DNA from 4 places in the Shewanella sp. Isolate7 genome. Region 4 is predicted to be linked to each of the others. Evidence: predicted binding sites of a transcription regulator. Region 4 holds the regulator's gene; each other region holds the start of a gene.
What was found. The regulator FliA, encoded in region 4, starts transcription of late flagellar genes. The targets are predictions, from matches to a motif close to CTAAAGNTNNNNNNNNNNNNGCCGATA.

Region 1 (4,589 bases), on a different contig from region 4:
GCTGTGCCCAGAAATGGCCATCAGCTCTATCTGTGCCAGCCCCCTGAGTAAGGCTTGCTCGAATCTCGCCGTCCAGAACGGGCTACGCAATCCTTCATCGTCCCGCATCTGCTCCTGCCTTAATGCCACCGCACTGTCGAGCAACCCCTTGATCAGGGAGTATTGAGTCTCGCCATACCAAGAATCACCAGGCTGACCAAACAGCTCACCACCACAATATTCATGGTCTAGGTAGCGCAGGATCACCTCGCTGTCATACAAGGCGCCGCCATCGTTTAACAACAAACAGGGGATCTTGGCCAGGGGGTTGGCATCTAGCAGTAGCTCGGTATTGTCCAATGGGTTCACCGCTACCGGCTCGATCCCCCTGATGGCAAACTGTGCGATGACGACACGCACGGTTCTTGCGTAGGGTGATGCGTCAGAAAACAGTAATTGCATCTCGCTTCCTCTACCAATATTTCTCGACGGTGATCTGTCCTGGCGCGCGGCGAAGATTTTTAGCTAGGCCACGGGACTGTAACAGGGTATTGAGTTCTTTTATCATCTCGGGATGACCACAGATCATCACCTGTGAATCTTGTGCGCTTAGGCTGAGGCCAACCTGCTGCTCTATCACGCCGCTCTCTACCCCTTGGGTGATGCGGCAACTCAGCGCCCCTTCCACCGGCTCTCGGGTCACTGAAGTGACCAAGGTAAACTGCTCAGGGTATTGCGCCTCGAACGATTTAAGCTCCTGAAAATAGGCGAGATCGTCTTGATACCTCACCCCATATACTAAGATCACCCGCTCAAACCTCTGCCAGGGCTCGGCGGTTCTCATCATGGAGATAAAGGGGCCCACAGCTGTGCCCGTGGCAAAAAACCACAGATGTTTGCCCTGCTCAGGGAGCTCATCCAGCGTCATGAAACCCGCCGCCTTGGTAGAGATATCGACGCTATCCCCCGGCCCTAAGGCCTGGAGCTTAGGCGAAAGCAGCCCGTCGTCAACACTCACTGCCAGCACCTCGAGCAGCGGCGCATCGGGCGCATTGACCAAAGAATAGGCCCGGGCGACACGTTTATCGTCGATATGCAACGACAACTTGATAAATTGCCCAGCAATAAACTCGCCGATATCCGCCGACAGCTTCAAGGTAAATAACTGATCGCTCCAGTCAATCCGCTCTACAACCTTTGCCTCTCCCCACATATCGCCACCTCTGCTGGCATCAATCGACACTGATACTCCCATGATTCATAGATTTTCTATCCGAGTCAAGACAACAAAAAAACCCTTATATGAAGGGGTTTATCCTAGGGCTTGTTGATCTTTCAAGTTTAATTTTTGTTCAATCTAAACGCGTTTTGCGCGAGGCGAGAGCCATGAAGCATAGTTACTCTATGTGAATGGCGAACAACAAAGAAATCGTCTGGAACGATTTCTAACAGCGTCGCTGACCGCCTGCGGTGAAAGGCAGGAAGCCTTTCATAAAGTGCAGCGCGCGTTTAGATGAACCCGTTGGGCAGCGTTTGTAGGCCATTTCTACGGTGTTATCGCCAGTTTGTGTAGAAGACTACACGACACAGGCTCTGCCTTGTATAAATCACCTTCAAACTGCTGCAAAAACAAACGGCAAAGATCAACAGGCCCTAGACAAATGGTATCGAAAGAGACGCTATTCTTGCTCAGGCTCCTGATTGAAACTGTCTCTGAATGCCTGCAGCCCTTCCTGTACCAGGCCGTAGGTCTTGTCGACCCCAGCCTCAATGTCCCCTTCAAGCACCTTGAGCCCAGAGAGGATATCTTTGGCCTCATCGAAACCTTGGTCTATCGCCCCGCTGATAATGTCCATGAAGGAGCTCAACTGTTCATCGAACGACATGCCACTGTTTTGCTCCTGGTGTATGGCAAAAAACTGAGTGGCAAAGCTGACGATGCGCTCGGCCGTCGCCTCTGGCGAGGTATCGACCCCTTGAGCCACAGCCGTCTCAATGGCGTGCTCCCCCATAGTGGGCGCCAGCTCCTCATTGATCGCCTCGATTGCCGCCTTGTAGAGCAGCTGCATGGGCTCATTGCCTGCGCTCAGGTTCACATCTTGCTGCGCTTCCAGGATCGCCGTATTCATCAACTGTTTACTGGCCGCCAGGGCCGTCTTGTTCTTAGCCACTTCGGAGACTTGCTGACCATGGTTAGTCGTCGAATCTGTCTTGTTATGCGCCGCCGCAGATACGGCTCCGCCGTGATTTTGAATCTCCATAATCGCCTCACTCACCAAATTAAATTAACCCTCAGCTTTAATTATCGTCCATTTTATAAACAACTTTAGCCCTAAGGCTCAATTAATCTGTCATCGGCATACTCAGCGAAATAGGATATGCTAGCCAACTCATTAAGACAGATAGGGATGCTTATGTTACGACTCATCAGCTTTGGGCTTCTGGCCCTATTAGGTTACCTGCCTATAGCCCAGGCCAATGCGGCGATTACCAGTAAGACTGTGATTCTGGTACGTCATGGGGAAAAGGCCACTCAAGGTCGCGACCCTAGCCTGAATGACGCGGGCAAGTTAAGGGCACAAGCCTTGGTAGAGAGCCTGGCCGATACCCCACTCACCCTGGCCATATCGACACAATTTAAGCGCACTCAGGAAACTTTGGCGCCGCTTATCGCCGCGAAAGGGATTCCACTGATCGTTATCGACGCGGGCAGGGAGATGGACAAGCATATAGCGGCTATCGTCGATAGCGTCATGGCGCAGGAAGGCAATGTGGTCATTGCGGGGCATTCCAATACCGTACCACTGATCATCAAGGCACTGAGAGGACCAGAGATACCTCAATTGGGAGAGGATGAATATGACAATTTATTTATCCTTTCCCTGCACCAAGATGGCCCAAGTAGTCTGATAAAAACCCAATATGGTGCAAGTTCAAGCAATACCCAATAAGGATTAGACATTAGTCTAGATAGCGCTAGCTTTATAGACTAAACTTGATTACATTAGTGATATATGGATTAGCAGCAGGTGCTGGCAACAAGCCCAGCCATGGAGAGTCACAGGTGAGTAATTCGTTTTTTGGAGCGGGAAATAAAAGTAAACCCTTGTCGGTTAGCTGTCAAAACTGCAACCGATTAACGGTTATCGAAGGTGAGACTATCTGCTTCAAGGGTGGAGAGATCATTAGGCTTACGCCTTATGAACCGCAAAATAGCAAACTCAGCCTCCTATGCGACGGCTGGAGACCGGTCAATACCTCAAAGTCAGCCTAATCTTTCTACCTGCCACTCTGGCAGTAACCCCCTATAACATCCCCGCATAGTCATTCGCGCAGTGTTTTACCTCGCGAGTCAGCCCCTCGATCACGGTCGAGGCTGGTATCATAGACAGGGTCAGGCCCCGAGTCGTGACCCTCAAATAGGAGCTAAGTTGGGCATAGACGGTTACCAACTCCTCCTGTTCCAGCCCCCGCTCTTTCAAGGTCGCCATGATGGCTAGCCAATCGGTATCCACAACCCGCGCCTGACCTTCGATACTTGCATGTATAGGGATATTTTTCATGGGACCGCCTCCACAGGTTTGTTATTGACAAATATTATGCAAATCAAACCTGAACGAATACTTAATCCCCTACAATTAATGTTGATTTTGTACCGTCCACAGCTTCTTGTAGAGACCATTGGCTGCCAGCAGGCTCTGATGATCGCCGCGCTCGACGATCTTCCCCTGACTCAGAACCAAGATCTGGTCGGCATCCACGACCGTCGACAGCCTGTGGGCGATCACCAGACTGGTATGCCCCTTGGCCATCTCCTTGAGGGCATTGAGGATCGCCTGCTCCGAATGACTATCTAGAGACGAGGTCGCCTCGTCGAACACCAATAGGGGGGAGCCCTTAAGAATCGCCCTGGCGATCGCCACCCTCTGCTTCTCGCCACCGGATAGCTTTAGCCCGCGCTCGCCCACCTTGGTATACCAACCCTCGCTGAGTTGTGAGACAAAATGAGACAGGTGGGCCAGTTCTATCGCCTCCTTCACTTGCTCGTCGCTGGCCCCCGGCAGACCATAACGAATATTCTCCAGCAAGGAGTCGTTAAACAACACGGTATCTTGCGGCACTATGGCGATGGCGCTACGCAGTGCGTGTTGGGTCAGCGCCTTAGTATCATGCCCATCTATGGTGATAACCCCCTGCTGCGCCTCATAGAAGCGAAACAGCAGCTTCACTATGGTGGATTTACCCGCGCCGCTATCCCCCACAATCGCCACCTTATGCCCGGCAGGGATCTCGAAACTCACATCGGACAAGATAGGCCTATCACCGTAACGAAAACTGACTCCCTCAAACCTAAGGCTCCCCAGCGTGATCTGGGGCGACTTAGCGTCGGGCGCATCCTCAATCTTTGGCACTCTATCTAGCAGACTAAACATGCGCTCGATATTAGCCAGCGCGCCGCGGATCTCGCGATAGACAAAGCCTAAAAAATTCAGCGGCATAAACAGCTGCATCATGAAGGCGTTGATCAGCACGAAGTCACCTATGGTCATGGCTCCCTGGCTGACCTGACTCGCGGCCAATGCCAACATCAGCGTCATCGCCAGCGAGAT
Region 2 (4,589 bases), on a different contig from region 4:
TTTGCGCCTGGGGCACCAGAATCGCCGCCTTGAGTTGACTGGCCCCACAGGTCTGCACCTTAGCGTTTTGCAGTACATCGACCCTTAGATTGACGGTGAGGGTATCGTCCTGGATGCGCTCGCTGATCAGCTCGACGCGGCCCGCCTCGGCCTGTTGCGACATAGAAAACTGGGCCTGTGTCAGCTTGCCGTTCTGGGTATGCTGCACGCTGGTAAACTGGCCGCCCGATTGTAGGGTGACATAGCTTAGGGCCTGCGCGATGGCATCTTCTCTCGCCTGAGTGATATTGCCGTTGATGATCTTGGCTTCGCCTTGGGCCTCGAGCCACTGAGCCATTACCTGAGTGTTAAAGGCGGCGAGTAACAGCAATAGTAATTGAATTCGTTTCATCGTATCTGTCTCGACTGAGCTGGTTTACCTGGCGCGTAGGCGGTGCCAAAATGCTGACAGTTTTGCGCTCATTTTAAGGTTTCCATTAAGTAAATAAGCTCAAAGCAATATCTGTGCCCGAGTTGGTTCATCCCAGGTAAAATGCCTGAAGGGTATGAGATGAGAGCCTATTTTCCTGATGACTTTGCCAAGTTAGCGCGTTAAGCGTGAGAGCAAGTGTAAAATGAGTAGGGCTAAGTTTATGGCATATAAATTGCTGCGATATTGCCAATAGGTTTGGCTGGCCACAAATATGGCGCAGCCGAGTTGCTATATTGGCCTAGGTCAATATCGAAAACCATGGGACATCATGATGCGAAACGCTTTGATAATATCTTCCCTGTTGCTGTTGGGGGCCTGCGCGGCAAATGAGCCTGCCACGCCAAGCTTGCAGAGCGGCAATAGTTTGCCTGCTAGCTCGTCGGTGATACACGTGACTCAACAGCTGGCAAATGAGTTGGTGCGCCAAAACGATCAGTTGACGCCTAAGCAGCCTTTGCTGGTGGCGACGCCTGTCTTGCTGGACAATCTTAAGTCGACTAACGCCTTGGGGCTGCAGATACAACAGGGACTGATCGCGGCCATGCATGATCATCAGTTTAATCTGGTGGATCTCAATGTGGGCGAGAACGTTAGGGTGACGGGCCAAGGCGAATTGCTGCTGACGCGGGACTGGCGCCAACTGCCCGCGGATCTGCCGGTTGAACATGTGCTGGTATCGACCATGAGTCTGAAGCCCGATGGGGTGGTGGTAAATAGCCGCATCGTTAATGTTACTAATAATCGTGTGGTGTCTGTGGCAGGGGCAAGCGTCAGCCAGGCCGAGTTGTCTGACTACCTTAGCCTGTCTGAGAAGGTGGTCGCCCATGACGGTAAGCTGATCCGTTATAACAGTCAGGGTCAGGCAGATGTACAGATTAAGGGAGTCAAGCAATGAGATATTTAATTGTGGTGTTGCTGATTGTCCTGGGTGGCTGTGCGTCTCAAGACAGATACATTCAATGGGAAACCCAGGCGCCAGAGAGTTTTCCTAAATTAACGGCTATCGGCTATGCGCCGCTGGCGACTCAGCCGGCCAAAGAGGCGTCGCAGCGAGTGTTGATGGCGATGCAGGCATCGAAAATCGCCGCCTATCGTGAGCTGGCAGAGCAGGTTTATGGCCAGCAGCTATCGGCATCCAGCAGTGTGAAGGATTGGATGCTGTCCGATGACAGCATTCAGGCATCGGTGAGCGGGGTGATCCGCGGTGCGAAAGTGGTAAAGAGCTATCCGGTTGGAGAGCATTATGTGACCGAGCTGGAGCTAGACTTCCAGCAGGTATGGGCCTTATACCAACAGCAGAATCGACCGCAGACGGTGAAGGAAGTGACCTATTTCTAGGGCCTGTTGATCTTTGCCGTTTGTTTTTGCAGCAGTTTGAAGGTGATTTATACAAGGCAGAGCCTGTGTCGTGTAGCCTTCTACACAAACTGGCGATAACGCCGTAGAAATGGCCTACAAATGCTGCCCAACGGGTTCATCTAAACGCGCGCTGCACTTTGTTGTTCGCCATTCACATAGAGTAACTATGCTTCATGGCTCTCGCCTCGCGCAAAACGCGTTTAGATTGAACAAAAATTAAACTTGAAAGATCAACAGGCCCTAGTCGCCAGCAATAAGAAAAGCCTCTGTTAAAGAGGCTTTTTTATGTCTAAAGATTGCTTTTAAGGGATGGCTAGGCTTTTAGATTATTGCCAAGCGTCGAGATAGTCGAGGTCTTGCCCTTGCCGTCATAGGTGAGGCTATTGGCGTTACGACTGGCCTGAAGGGCCTGGGAGAAACGATTGACGCTGGCCATGCTGTGTTCGATAAGCGCGGCATTTTGCTCGTTAAGCTGTTTACACTCCGCTAATGCTTGCTTGGCGTTGTCGACTTGGGCAATAAGCTGGGGCTCCTGAGTGAGCCTAGGGAGTTCAGGATGCGCAGCTAATTCGGTATCACCTAGTTTGATCTCATTTAACAACTGGGCCTTTTCACTGGCGAGACGCAGCAACTGATCCGCATCTTGTGCGATCAGCGCATCCTTCTCTGCCGTGATGGTCTGCTTTAAGCTGTCCAGTAACTTGTGTTGATTGGCGATGATATCGATTATCTGCGTCATAACGAATTAGTTAAGATCCTGAAGTTCCTTCTCAAACTGCGCGATATTAGTGGCGAGTTTGTCGGCATCTATCTTATAGCGTCCCTCGGCAATCGCGGCCTTAATCTGTTCGACCTTCTTGATATCGATTTCAGGAATGTCATTTAACTTGGCCTGGGCACTTTGCAGTTGCTGTGCCTGAGAGGTGATAGAGACTGAGTCGCTCTTCACCGTCTGTGATGGAGCGTTAGTGGCAGCAGTCGCACCTTTGTGCTGCGAGGCTTTTGCGCTGGCATTGCCAACCCGGTTGTTAGTGTTTGTATTTACGTGCTTAATATCTATAGGCATTGTGGGGTCCAACTTACATAAATGAGATCAACATACTTGTCTATCGGCACTCATGGTCAAAGCTTTAGGATAAAGTTTCAAAAAACAGTATAAATTTTTGCGCGTCAAAGGTCATCAGGATCACATCCTGACTTCCACCTCGCCAATGCCTGTCACGTGTGCATCAACTGTCTTGTTAGAGCGGCTATTGCGCACCCGTATCTTATCGCCAAGGTTACCATCTTTTAACGCTTCACCGTTGGTTTTTATCTCGAAATTATCGGATCGTGCATAGATGGCAACGATATCTCCCTTGCAGACAAAGCAGAGGTTACCGGCAAACAAAGGCTGATTGGCTGGGATTCTTCGCTTCACCCGGGTGCCAGTCACCGCCGCTGGGTCATCAAATTGCTGGCCCCTGAGTTGGTTCTGCTCGATATAGTCGAGGCGAATTTGATCCGGCTCGATGATATCGCCGGGCCCCAAGGTCTGATTGGCGACCACCACAGGGAAGAGCACCTCGACACGAACCGAAATATAGATCTGCCAGGGGTAGTCGAGATCTGGGCTATCACAGCTGATCTTGACCGTGTTGTTTTTACTGATGGCTCGGTCGCTGGCGATTTCCGCCTTAGGCTCACCCAAACAGGCGGGGGGCTTTAACCGGGTATCCAGGCTTTGGGGGGTAATAATGACCTTGGCGTCCTGGGGTAAGATAATTTTTTCCTGTACTACCTCTGTAGCTAATCGCGCTATGGTCGATACAGAGGGGACACTGGTCGTCTCCGCCGCCTTTAAGGGCAGAGAGATGAGTAACAAAAACAGAAAATATGCAAAATTTACTTTCATAATGAATTGACTAGCTTGATTAGCCAGATTACACCTATACTTCGTTTGAAGCGCCAAGGCTTTGCCATTTTTTTGTGAGAAATGAGTGTCATAAATTTGACAAAGTAAAGGTCTGGTTGTCATATAACTAGATAAAGCAATTAGTATGCCTATACTCATATTTATCATGGGAACGGCTTCGCATTCACCCGACAACAGGGCAAAGGCATTATGTCGAGTATTCTTGAATCAGTTAACAAACGCACCCAACTCGTAGGACAAAACCGCTTAGAACTATTGCTGTTTAAATTAAACGGGCGGCAAAGGTTTGGTATTAACGTATTTAAGGTGAAAGAGGTGCTGCAGTGCCCGCCGCTGACCGGTCTGCCTAAGCTCAACCCTTTTGTGAGAGGCGTGGCCCATATTCGCGGCCAGACGATTTCGGTGATCGACCTCAGCGCGGCTACCGGTGGTAGACCGATTGAAGATACCGAAGGTTGTTTCATTATCATCTCAGAGTACAACCGCAGTGTGCAGGGCTTCCTAGTTAAGTCGGTCGAGCGCATCATCAACATGAATTGGGAAGCCATCATGCCGCCGCCGCAAGGGGCGGGCCGTTACTCTTACCTGACCGCCGTGACCGAGATTGAAGGCGAGCTGGTGGAGATTCTCGATGTTGAGAAGATCCTCGATGAGATCTCGCCGGTTAAGACCCAGATCAGTCAGGAGGTCGACGAGCAGCTGACCATCGACAGGGAGCGTCATTATCACATCATGGTGATCGACGACTCGGCCGTGGCGCGCAAGCAGATCATTCGTGCCCTCGAATCATTGAGTCTGCAGATCGATACCGCTAAAGATGGTCGTGAGGCGTTAGAGAAACTG
Region 3 (4,589 bases), on a different contig from region 4:
GTTTCTACCTGAGGCTCGCCGGTGGCGCTGCCACGTGGGTAACGGATCGCCGTCGGTCCCTCGTTGTAGCAGTAACCTGTGTAGAGCATCTGGCGACACTCGTTCTCATCCGATGGCGCCATGATCACCATATTGGGAATGGCGCGCATATAGCTGAGATCGAAGGCGCCCTGGTGGGTCGGGCCGTCTGGACCGACGATGCCGCCACGGTCGATGGCGAAGATCACCGGCAGTTTCTGCAACGCCACGTCGTGGATCAGCTGATCATAGCCGCGCTGCAGGAAGGTAGAGTAGATCGCCAGTACCGGCTTATAACCCTCACAGGCAAAGCCTGCCGCGAGTGTCACCGCATGTTGTTCGGCGATGGCCGCATCGAAATACTGTTTCGGGAAGCGCTGTGAGAACTCTACCATGCCTGAACCTTCACGCATGGCCGGGGTGATCCCGAGCACCTTCTCATCCTTCTCTGCCATGTCACATAGCCAGCGACCGAACACCTGAGAGAAGGTGGGGTTAGCCGGTTTGGCGGCGGGCTTGGCGAAGGTCGATGGATCGAACTTAGGCACGGCGTGCCAGCCGATGGGGTCTTTCTCCGCCGGCTCATAACCGCGTCCCTTCTTGGTCATGATGTGCAATATCTGCGGGCCAGAGAGGTTACGCATGTTGCGCAGGGTCTCGACCAGTGCATCCACATCGTGGCCATCGATAGGGCCGATATAGTTAAAGCCCAGCTCCTCAAACATGGTGCCGGGGACGACCATGCCTTTGAGATGCTCCTCGGTGCGCTTGGCCATCTCTTTGATGACAGGCATCCCCTTGAGCACCTTCTTGCTGTTCTCGCGGATCGTAGTGTAGAGACGACCGGACATCAGCTGTGCCAGGTGATTGTTCAGCGCGCCGACGTTCTCGGAGATCGACATCTCGTTGTCATTGAGCACCACTAACATGTCGTTATGCAGATCGCCGGCGTGGTTCATGGCTTCAAATACCATGCCGCCTGTCATGGCGCCATCGCCGATAACGGCCACCACCTTGCGTCCCGCCTGTTCCTTCTCGGCGGCAACGGCCATGGCCAGCGCCGCACTGACGGAGGTGCCAGAGTGGCCGACGCTGAAGGTGTCATACTCGCTCTCTTCGCGCCAAGGGAAGGGGTGAATACCGCCTTTCTGACGTATGGTCGGCATCTTGTCCCGGCGACCCGTAAGGATCTTATGGGGGTAGGCCTGGTGGCCCACGTCCCAGATCAAGCGATCGAATGGCGTGTTGTAGACATAGTGCAGGGCAACCGTCAGCTCGACCGTGCCCAGGCCAGAGGCAAAGTGGCCACTGGAGATGCCTACCGACTGTAGGAGATAACTTCTGAGTTCGTCAGCAAGTTTTGGTAGTACACCCTGGGGAAGCTGTCTTAATTCATCTGGGGTGTCGGCCTGTGCCAGCACAGGGTATTTCGTAATATCCAAACTCATAGCGAGATTCTTTGGCTCTTTATTATACTCTTCGCTCTATGATGAAACGGGCGAATTCGGCAATTAACTGGCTATTGTATGGTAATTTAGCCAGCGCTGATAGGGCGTCTTCGATCAAACTTTTCGCGGTCGCTTGGGCCCCGGATAAACCGAGTAGTTTCGGATAGGTACTCTTGTTCGATTCACAGTCAGAGCCCTGGGGTTTCCCCAGCTCTTCGGTGCTGGCGATAATGTCCAGCACGTCGTCTTGTACCTGGAAGGCGAGACCGATGGCTTCGGCAAAGGTTATCAGATGGCTTGCCTGCTCATCTGTGACCTCGGCAGCAATGATAGGTAATTCCACTGCACAGCGGATCAAGGCGCCGGTTTTTAATCTGTGTAACCGCTTTAGGGTCTCGAGATCTATCTGTTTGTCGGTGGCGTTAAGGTCCATCGCCTGACCACCGCACATGCCGCCGTAACCAGATGCCTTAGCAAGGGCACGCACCATGGCCAGTTGTTGATTGGCGGTCAGCTCGCTGCCTTCCTGACTGATGATCTCGAAGGCCAAGGTCTGCAGGGCATCGCCGGCCAGTATGGCGGTCGCCTCGTCGAAGGCGATATGCACGGTTGGCTGGCCGCGGCGCAGGGCATCGTCGTCCATGGCCGGTAGATCGTCATGGATCAGCGAGTAGGCATGGATACACTCGATGGCGGCTGCGCAGGCATCTAGCCTTTCAAGGGGCACACCCAGCATCTCACCGACGGCATAGACCAGAAAGGGGCGAATACGCTTGCCGCCAATCAGGGCGCCGTGTGTCATGGCGGCCTTGAGTTGTGGCTCGGTATCGTCTTGTGCATTGATAAAATGGCGCAGCTGGCCGTCGACGCGCTGCTGGTATCGCGTTATCGCTTCATTTAGCAATTATTCGCCCTCTGGCAGATAGGGTTGCAAGCTGGGTTGATCTTGTTCCTGGGTCAAGATAGAGACTTTCTGTTGGGCCTGTTCGAGTTTGCCTTGGCTGTTTCTGACCAGATTGATGCCGCGCTCAAATTGTTTGAGGGCGTCATCCAGAGAGACATCGCCCTGTTCCAGGCTGGTGACGATGTTTTCTAATTCTGTGAGTGACTCTTCGAAGGTCAGGTTTTCAGGTTTTTTGGCCACGGTGATTTTCCCAAGAATTTAGCGACAGACAAAGTATCTCAGTCAACCCTAGGGGTCAAATTGCGCTGTCGTATATTTGTGCAATAGCACGCTTTAAGGAGGTTTTTTTATAAAAAATTGAATTTGTAGCTAAACTTGCGTGTAAGCTGTCCGATAATTGAATTAGAACAATACTCAATTTTGTCAGATATTATATCGTAAACTCCTGTCCGCGGTTAGGCGAAATACCGTCTAATTGACGACTTTTGTGTCGTCGCTCAGGGGCGAGGAGATGCCTTTCATTGCAAGAATGAGTAGAGTAGAGACCTGTCTCGAGATGATTATGGTGTTGACTGAGAGCTTGATCCCTAGGTCAAGGTATTAGCAACGGCCGATACTGTATATGAGGAAGAGTTGTGGATTTAGCGACCCTGATAGGCCTGATTGGTGCATTTGGTTTTATTATCGGAGCTATGGTCAGCAGTGGTGGTATCGCCATCTTTGTTGATGTGCCCTCTGTGCTTATCGTAATGATAGGCTCTTTGTTTGTGGTGATGATGAAATTTAACCTCAAGCAGTTCCTCGGTGCGGTCAAGATCGCCGCCAAAGCCTTCATGTTCAAGATAGATAAGCCCGACGAGTTGATCGAGCAATCGGTCACCATGGCCGATGCGGCGCGTAAGGGGGGCTTTCTGGCGCTGGAAGAGGCGGAGATCAGCAACAGCTTCATGCAGAAAGCGGTCGATATGTTGGTGGACGGCCATGACGGTGATGTGGTGCGCGAAGCCCTAGAGAAAGATATCGCCCTGACCGAAGAGCGCCACAAGACCGGCATCAGCATCTTCAAGGCGCTGGGTGATGTAGCCCCCGCCATGGGGATGATAGGTACCCTGATTGGTCTGGTGGCCATGTTGTCGAACATGGACGACCCTAAATCTATCGGCCCGGCGATGGCGGTGGCCTTGTTAACCACTCTCTATGGCGCCATTATTGCCAACATGATCGCCTTGCCGATCGCCGATAAACTCTCGCTACGCATGGGGGAGGAGATGCTCAATCGCAACCTGATCATGGATGCGGTGCTCGCCATTCAAGACGGACAAAACCCTAGGGTCATCGAGGGTTTCTTAAAGAATTATCTCTCGGAGAAACTGCGGAATATAGACACGACGGACGGGGAATAGCCAGATGGCTAAGAAGGTCAAATGCGATTGTCCGCCCGCCGGGGCGCCCATGTGGTTGGCAACCTTTGCCGACCTCATGTCGCTATTGATGTGTTTCTTCGTGCTGCTGCTGGCCTTCTCCGAGATGGACGTGATGAAGTTCAAGCAGATCGCCGGTTCGATGAAGTATGCCTTCGGTGTACAAAATAAGGTTGAAGTCAAAGATATCCCCAAGGGCACCTCGGTGATCGCCCTGGAGTTTCGTCCGGGTAAACCCGAGCCTACACCCATTGAGATCATCAATCAGCAGACCAATGAGATGACTGAGCCCACCATCGAGGTGCAGGCCGGTGACGACGATAGCGCCGGCGGCGTGCAGCAGCAACGCGGCGAACAGCGTGGCGGTGAGGCTTCCTCTACCGCGCAGGAAGAGGCGGATGCTGAGGCTCAGGCCAAGCAGGAGAAACAGGATGCGGCGTCTCAGGATCAGATTAACGATCAGGTGAAGAAGATGGCTCAGGAGCTCAACAAGGAGATCATCGATGGCGCGATTGAGATCGAGTCTCTGGGGCAGCAGATCATCATTCGCATCCGTGAAAAGGGCGCTTTCTCATCCGGTTCTGGCTTCCTACAGCCTAGGTTTAAGCCGGTGATCCGCCGCGTAGGGGAGCTATTAAAGGATGTGCCGGGGATCATTACCGTCTCGGGTCACACGGATGATATGAATATCAGTAACGAGCTCTACAGCTCGAACTGGGATCTCTCCAGCAAACGCGCCGTGGCCGTGGCCCATGAGCTGGTGCGTGTGCCAGGATTTGATCAGCAGCGCATGAAGGT
Region 4 (4,589 bases):
GCTTCATCCGGCTGTTCATAGGCAAGCGTCTCGCCAGCGCCGCCCATTTCCGACGGTAATAAGCCACCAGAGCTCAATAATTTAAGGTTAGCCAACAGGGCATCATCGGCAGGGCTTTGCTCGACACCCGCCTGGGTCTCGGCAAACATAGAATTGATGGTGTCGACGGCCTGTAAAATGATATCCATCAGTTCGGCGGAAACACTGCGTTTCCCTGTGCGTAGCAGGTCGAAGGTATTTTCCGCTTCATGACAGACATCCACCATGGGCGTCAGACTCAAGAAGCCTGCGCCACCTTTAACTGTGTGGAATCCACGGAAGATGGCATTGAGTAGTTCGGTGTCGTCGGGGTTATTCTCTAACGCCACCAGCTGTTCAGAGAGAAGCTCAAGGATCTCACCCGCTTCAATCAAAAAGTCCTGCAGTATCTCTTCATCAACATCAAAGGACATTCATATGACTCCTACTTAGAAACCTAGACTCGACAGCAAGTCATCGACTTCATCTTGCCCTGTCACGACATCATCACGCTGATCAGCGTTCATAATAGGACCTTCAGCTTCGACGCACTTCTCTGATGCTTGGGGTTTATCCGTTGCGGGCTGCTCGCCAAATACGGTCAACATGGAGACCAGGTTACTCTCCACCTCTCGTACCAGCTCGATCACCCGGCGGATCATCTGCCCGGTCAGATCTTGGAAGTCCTGGGCCAGCAATATGTTATTGAGTAACTCTTTCAAACGGTTGGAATCGGACTCGCTACGCTCGATAAACTGCTGAACGTCATGGCATAGCGCCTTAAATTCGTGCAGCTGAATATCGCGTCTCATCAGACGATCCCAAGAAGGCTTAACGGCTTGTACGTTTGCGGTTAGCGCATCTGCAAGCGGCAGAGATTCTTCGACGGCGTCCATGGTCTTGTTTGCCGCCTGCTCCGTCATGTCGATGACATAATTGAGGCGCTCTTTGGCATCGGGAATTTCGCTATTGGCCAGCTCCACGAGGCGACCGTCCACCTGAAAATCCACTATCGCACTGTGAAGCTGACGGGTAAGGCGACCCACCTCGTCAAACAGCTCTTTCTGAATCGGGCTGGCGATGTCGCGAATTAGCTCATCGGCCTGCTCTTGTTGGCCAGCCTCGAGTAGATCAACAAGTTGCTTGGCCTGTGCTAAATTGATCAGCCCTGAAGTTTCTGCCTGCATAGCTCAACCTTGATTAACCGAGTCGTTCGAAAATCTTGTCTAACTTCTCTTTCAATGTCGCCGCAGTAAAAGGTTTCACCACATAGCCATTCACACCAGCCTGGGCCGCTGCGATGATCTGTTCCCTTTTCGCTTCCGCAGTCACCATCAACACAGGAATGTGTTTCAGGTTGTCATCGGCACGGATAGCCTTTAGTAGGTCGATACCCTGCATCCCAGGCATATTCCAATCGGTTACGACAAAATCAAAATCGCCTTTTTGCAACATAGGCAAGGCTGTCGAACCGTCATCTGCTTCCTGAGTGTTATTAAAACCCAAGTCTCTCAACAAGTTCTTGATGATGCGTCTCATTGTTGAGAAATCGTCAACAACGAGAATCTTCATATTCTTGTCCAAGGTTTCCTCCGCGGAGCTGTTTTTATATTGCTCATGTAATCGTTATATTTTGGTCCAATGCTTGAGTTTCGCTTTGAGTCTGAGCATCGCCTGGCTGTGTATCTGGCTTACTCGGGATTCGCTGACATCAAGTACGGCACCGATCTCTTTTAAATTTAATGCTTCGTCATAATATAACGACAAAACTAATCCATCTCTTTCTGGCAGTAATTTAATCGCTTCCACGAGGGCCTCATGAAACTGTGTCTCTGCCAGAGATTCAAATGCGTCGTCCTGGTGATCATCTTCCTGTCTTACTACATCGACCGATACACCAAGATCTTCAATTCCAACTACTTTCCCGACTGAAACATCATTAAGAATATGATGGTACTCATCGAGCGGCATATCAAGTCGATCCGCAATTTCATTGTCTTTTGCGTCACGTCCAAGTTCTTGTTCTAGCTCGTCAATCACCTGTGCTATGCGGCGTTGATTGCGGTGAACCGACCTGGGTACCCAGTCGCCACGGCGGATCTCGTCGAGCATAGAGCCACGAATGCGTATTCCGGCAAAGGTTTCAAACTTAGCCCCCTTGCTGCCGTCGAACTTGGCCGAGGCTTCGAGCAGGCCCATCATACCTGCTTGTAACAGATCATCCAATTGCACCGAGGCGGGCAGACGAGCAAGTAAATGGTGAGCAATCCTTTTAACCAACGGTGCATACTGTTCGACAATAGAAGCTTTGTTATCTAAACAAGTATACGCAGCGGCTTTACTCACTCGTACGATCCTCTTGATATTCTGGGCGTTGTACCAAACGTTCCACAAAGAACTCTAGGTGGCCGCCCGGCTGTTGTGGCACTGGCCAGCTAATGATCTTATTAGCCAAACCATGATAAGCAATCGACGCCGGCGACTTAGGAAACGCCTCGACGATCAGCTTTTGTTTACGAACTGACTTGCGAAGGTTTTCATCGAAGGGGATAGTCGCAACCAGCTCCAGGGCCACGTCGAGAAAACGGTCGGTTACCTTGCTAAGTTTAGCAAACAACTCCATCCCTTCTCGCAAACTTCTGACCATATTGGCCACAATCTTAAATCTGAATACGCCGTGCTCGCGGCTCAGAATCTTAATTAAAGCATAGGCATCGGTAATAGAGGTCGGCTCATCACAGACCACGACCAAGACATCTTGCGAGGCGCGAGAGAAGCTGAGCACCATGTCCGAGATACCGGCAGCGGTATCCACGACCAGGATATCAAACTGGGTCTTCATCTCACTGAAGGCACGGATTAGGCCGGCATGCTGCGCAGGTGTCAGCTCCACCATGGCCTGGGTACCAGAAGTGGCAGGAATAATACCAATTCCCTTAGGACCACGAACAATGATCTCGTCAAGATCGGCCTCACCGGATAATACGTGGGACAGATTGCGCTCAGCCCTTAGGCCCAACATGACATCGACGTTGGCAAGACCCAAGTCGGCATCGAGCACAAGCACTCGCTTGCCCTTCTCGGCCAGGGAGACGGCGGTGTTGATCGATACGCTGGTTTTACCTACGCCACCTTTACCACCGGTTACGGCAATTACTTTTACTTTTTCGTTATATGGTTGATTCATCATACGTAAACCGCTTGCTTGATCCCGACTCATTATATTACTCAAATGCGTAGGCCTGTTCATATGACCTTTCGTTATTCTGTATTGGTTGCACTTTCTTTTCGAGTACCGACAGGGCCTTGTTGGCTAAGGCTAAGGTGTCGGCCACTTGCATATCTTCTGGCACTCGCTGGCCATCGGTGACATAACTCAAGGGTAATCCACTTTGAATCAACACACTCAATGCCGGCGCCAAGGCCACCGATTCATCTAATTTGGTCAAAATCGCACCGGATAATGGAATCCGAGTAAACTGCGCGACGGCATCTTCAAGCACTCTTCTTTGACTTGTAGATGACAGTACCAGATAACTGCGAATAGGTAATCTGCTATTTGCAGTTAAATTATCAAGTTGCTGGAACAATCTCACATCTCTTTGTCCCATGCCCGCAGTATCTATCAATACTAGCTTGCGATTGCGGAACTGATAAAGAATTTGTTCCAACTCATTGAGATCATGAGCTTGCTTGACCGGACACCCCATTATTTTGCCATAGGTTGCCAGCTGCTCATAGGCTCCAATGCGATAATGATCGGTTGTAATTAATGCAACTTGATCTGAACCATGTTGCGCGGCGAATCGAGCGGCTAATTTTGCGACACTCGTCGTCTTGCCGACACCAGTCGGACCGACAAAGGCAACCACTCCGCCCTGACGGACAATATCATCCCCCTGGTTGTCGAGCATGTTCGCCAGGCTACGCGGCAGCGCCTTTACCAGATCCGCTGGCACATAGTGTTCGCTCAAGGCCGACAATTTAACCGCAACCTCAGGACTAAACTCGGCGTCGAGCAGACGGCTCTCTAACATGGCACCGACAGGATCCAGGCGGCTCTTCTGCTCTGTCAGCAGTGAGGTCACCTGATGGGTCAGCAGGTTACGCAGGGAGGCTAGCTCCTCACGCATGGATTCAATCTCGCTGCTGGCCGCGCCGCTCTTTTCACGCTTGGGACGATTGAGAACAGGGCTCTCCTGGTGACTGATTGCAGGGGCCTCCTCTTTAGGCGCCTTCAATCCTTGGGCCCAGGCGGGCATCTCGAGTGCTTCATTTGACTGACTTAACTGCTGACTGACGCGATTTTGTTGACGCTCAAGCAGGGCCTGCAGCGAATCGGCCACGGGTGATGGTTGTTTTTTTGACTCTGCCTTGATGGGTTGGCGACCGATAGACACCTTCTCTTCGGCAAGGTCTAGAAAGCTGGGTGACAGGGGCGCGGCATCGCTTGATTTGGCCACGCTTGGCTTAGGCTCGTCGTAGTCGACCGCGGCCACAATCTCTATGCCGCCGGTGACTTTTTTATTGGACATGATCACCGCATCCGAGCCTAAAGTCTCTTTTACCTG

Region 1: a site for FliA is predicted at 2,283-2,309, ahead of L1D47_RS08200 (DUF5610 domain-containing protein). Genes of this name have one in related genera too.
Region 2: a site for FliA is predicted at 2,939-2,965, ahead of flgM (flagellar biosynthesis anti-sigma factor FlgM). Genes of this name have one in related genera too.
Region 3: a site for FliA is predicted at 2,740-2,766, ahead of pomA (flagellar motor protein PomA). Genes of this name have one in related genera too.

The regions. Positions count from the first base shown of each region.
Region 1 is NZ_JAKEVJ010000025.1:53,703-58,291, forward strand. It holds gene L1D47_RS08190 (glutathione S-transferase N-terminal domain-containing protein) at 1-441, opposite strand, end outside; gene L1D47_RS08195 (ferredoxin--NADP reductase) at 452-1,192, opposite strand; gene L1D47_RS08200 (DUF5610 domain-containing protein) at 1,659-2,240, opposite strand; gene L1D47_RS08205 (phosphoglycerate mutase family protein) at 2,394-2,930, shown strand; gene L1D47_RS21240 (hypothetical protein) at 3,044-3,253, shown strand; gene L1D47_RS08215 (hypothetical protein) at 3,285-3,542, opposite strand; gene L1D47_RS08220 (ABC transporter ATP-binding protein/permease) at 3,618-4,589, opposite strand, start outside.
Region 2 is NZ_JAKEVJ010000069.1:1,871-6,459, forward strand. It holds gene L1D47_RS15955 (flagellar assembly protein FlgT) at 1-391, opposite strand, end outside; gene L1D47_RS15960 (FlgO family outer membrane protein) at 864-1,367, shown strand; gene L1D47_RS15965 (LPP20 family lipoprotein) at 1,364-1,810, shown strand; gene L1D47_RS15970 (flagellar protein FlgN) at 2,145-2,570, opposite strand; gene flgM (flagellar biosynthesis anti-sigma factor FlgM) at 2,577-2,897, opposite strand; gene flgA (flagellar basal body P-ring formation chaperone FlgA) at 3,018-3,725, opposite strand; gene L1D47_RS15985 (chemotaxis protein CheV) at 3,936-4,589, shown strand, end outside.
Region 3 is NZ_JAKEVJ010000055.1:2,153-6,741, reverse strand. It holds gene dxs (1-deoxy-D-xylulose-5-phosphate synthase) at 1-1,466, opposite strand, end outside; gene ispA ((2E,6E)-farnesyl diphosphate synthase) at 1,489-2,370, opposite strand; gene xseB (exodeoxyribonuclease VII small subunit) at 2,371-2,610, opposite strand; gene pomA (flagellar motor protein PomA) at 3,006-3,773, shown strand; gene L1D47_RS14160 (flagellar motor protein MotB) at 3,778-4,589, shown strand, end outside.
Region 4 is NZ_JAKEVJ010000048.1:13,601-18,189, forward strand. It holds gene L1D47_RS13275 (chemotaxis protein CheA) at 1-452, opposite strand, end outside; gene L1D47_RS13280 (protein phosphatase CheZ) at 468-1,205, opposite strand; gene cheY (chemotaxis response regulator CheY) at 1,219-1,602, opposite strand; gene L1D47_RS13290 (RNA polymerase sigma factor FliA) at 1,645-2,364, opposite strand; gene L1D47_RS13295 (MinD/ParA family protein) at 2,357-3,238, opposite strand; gene flhF (flagellar biosynthesis protein FlhF) at 3,243-4,589, opposite strand, start outside.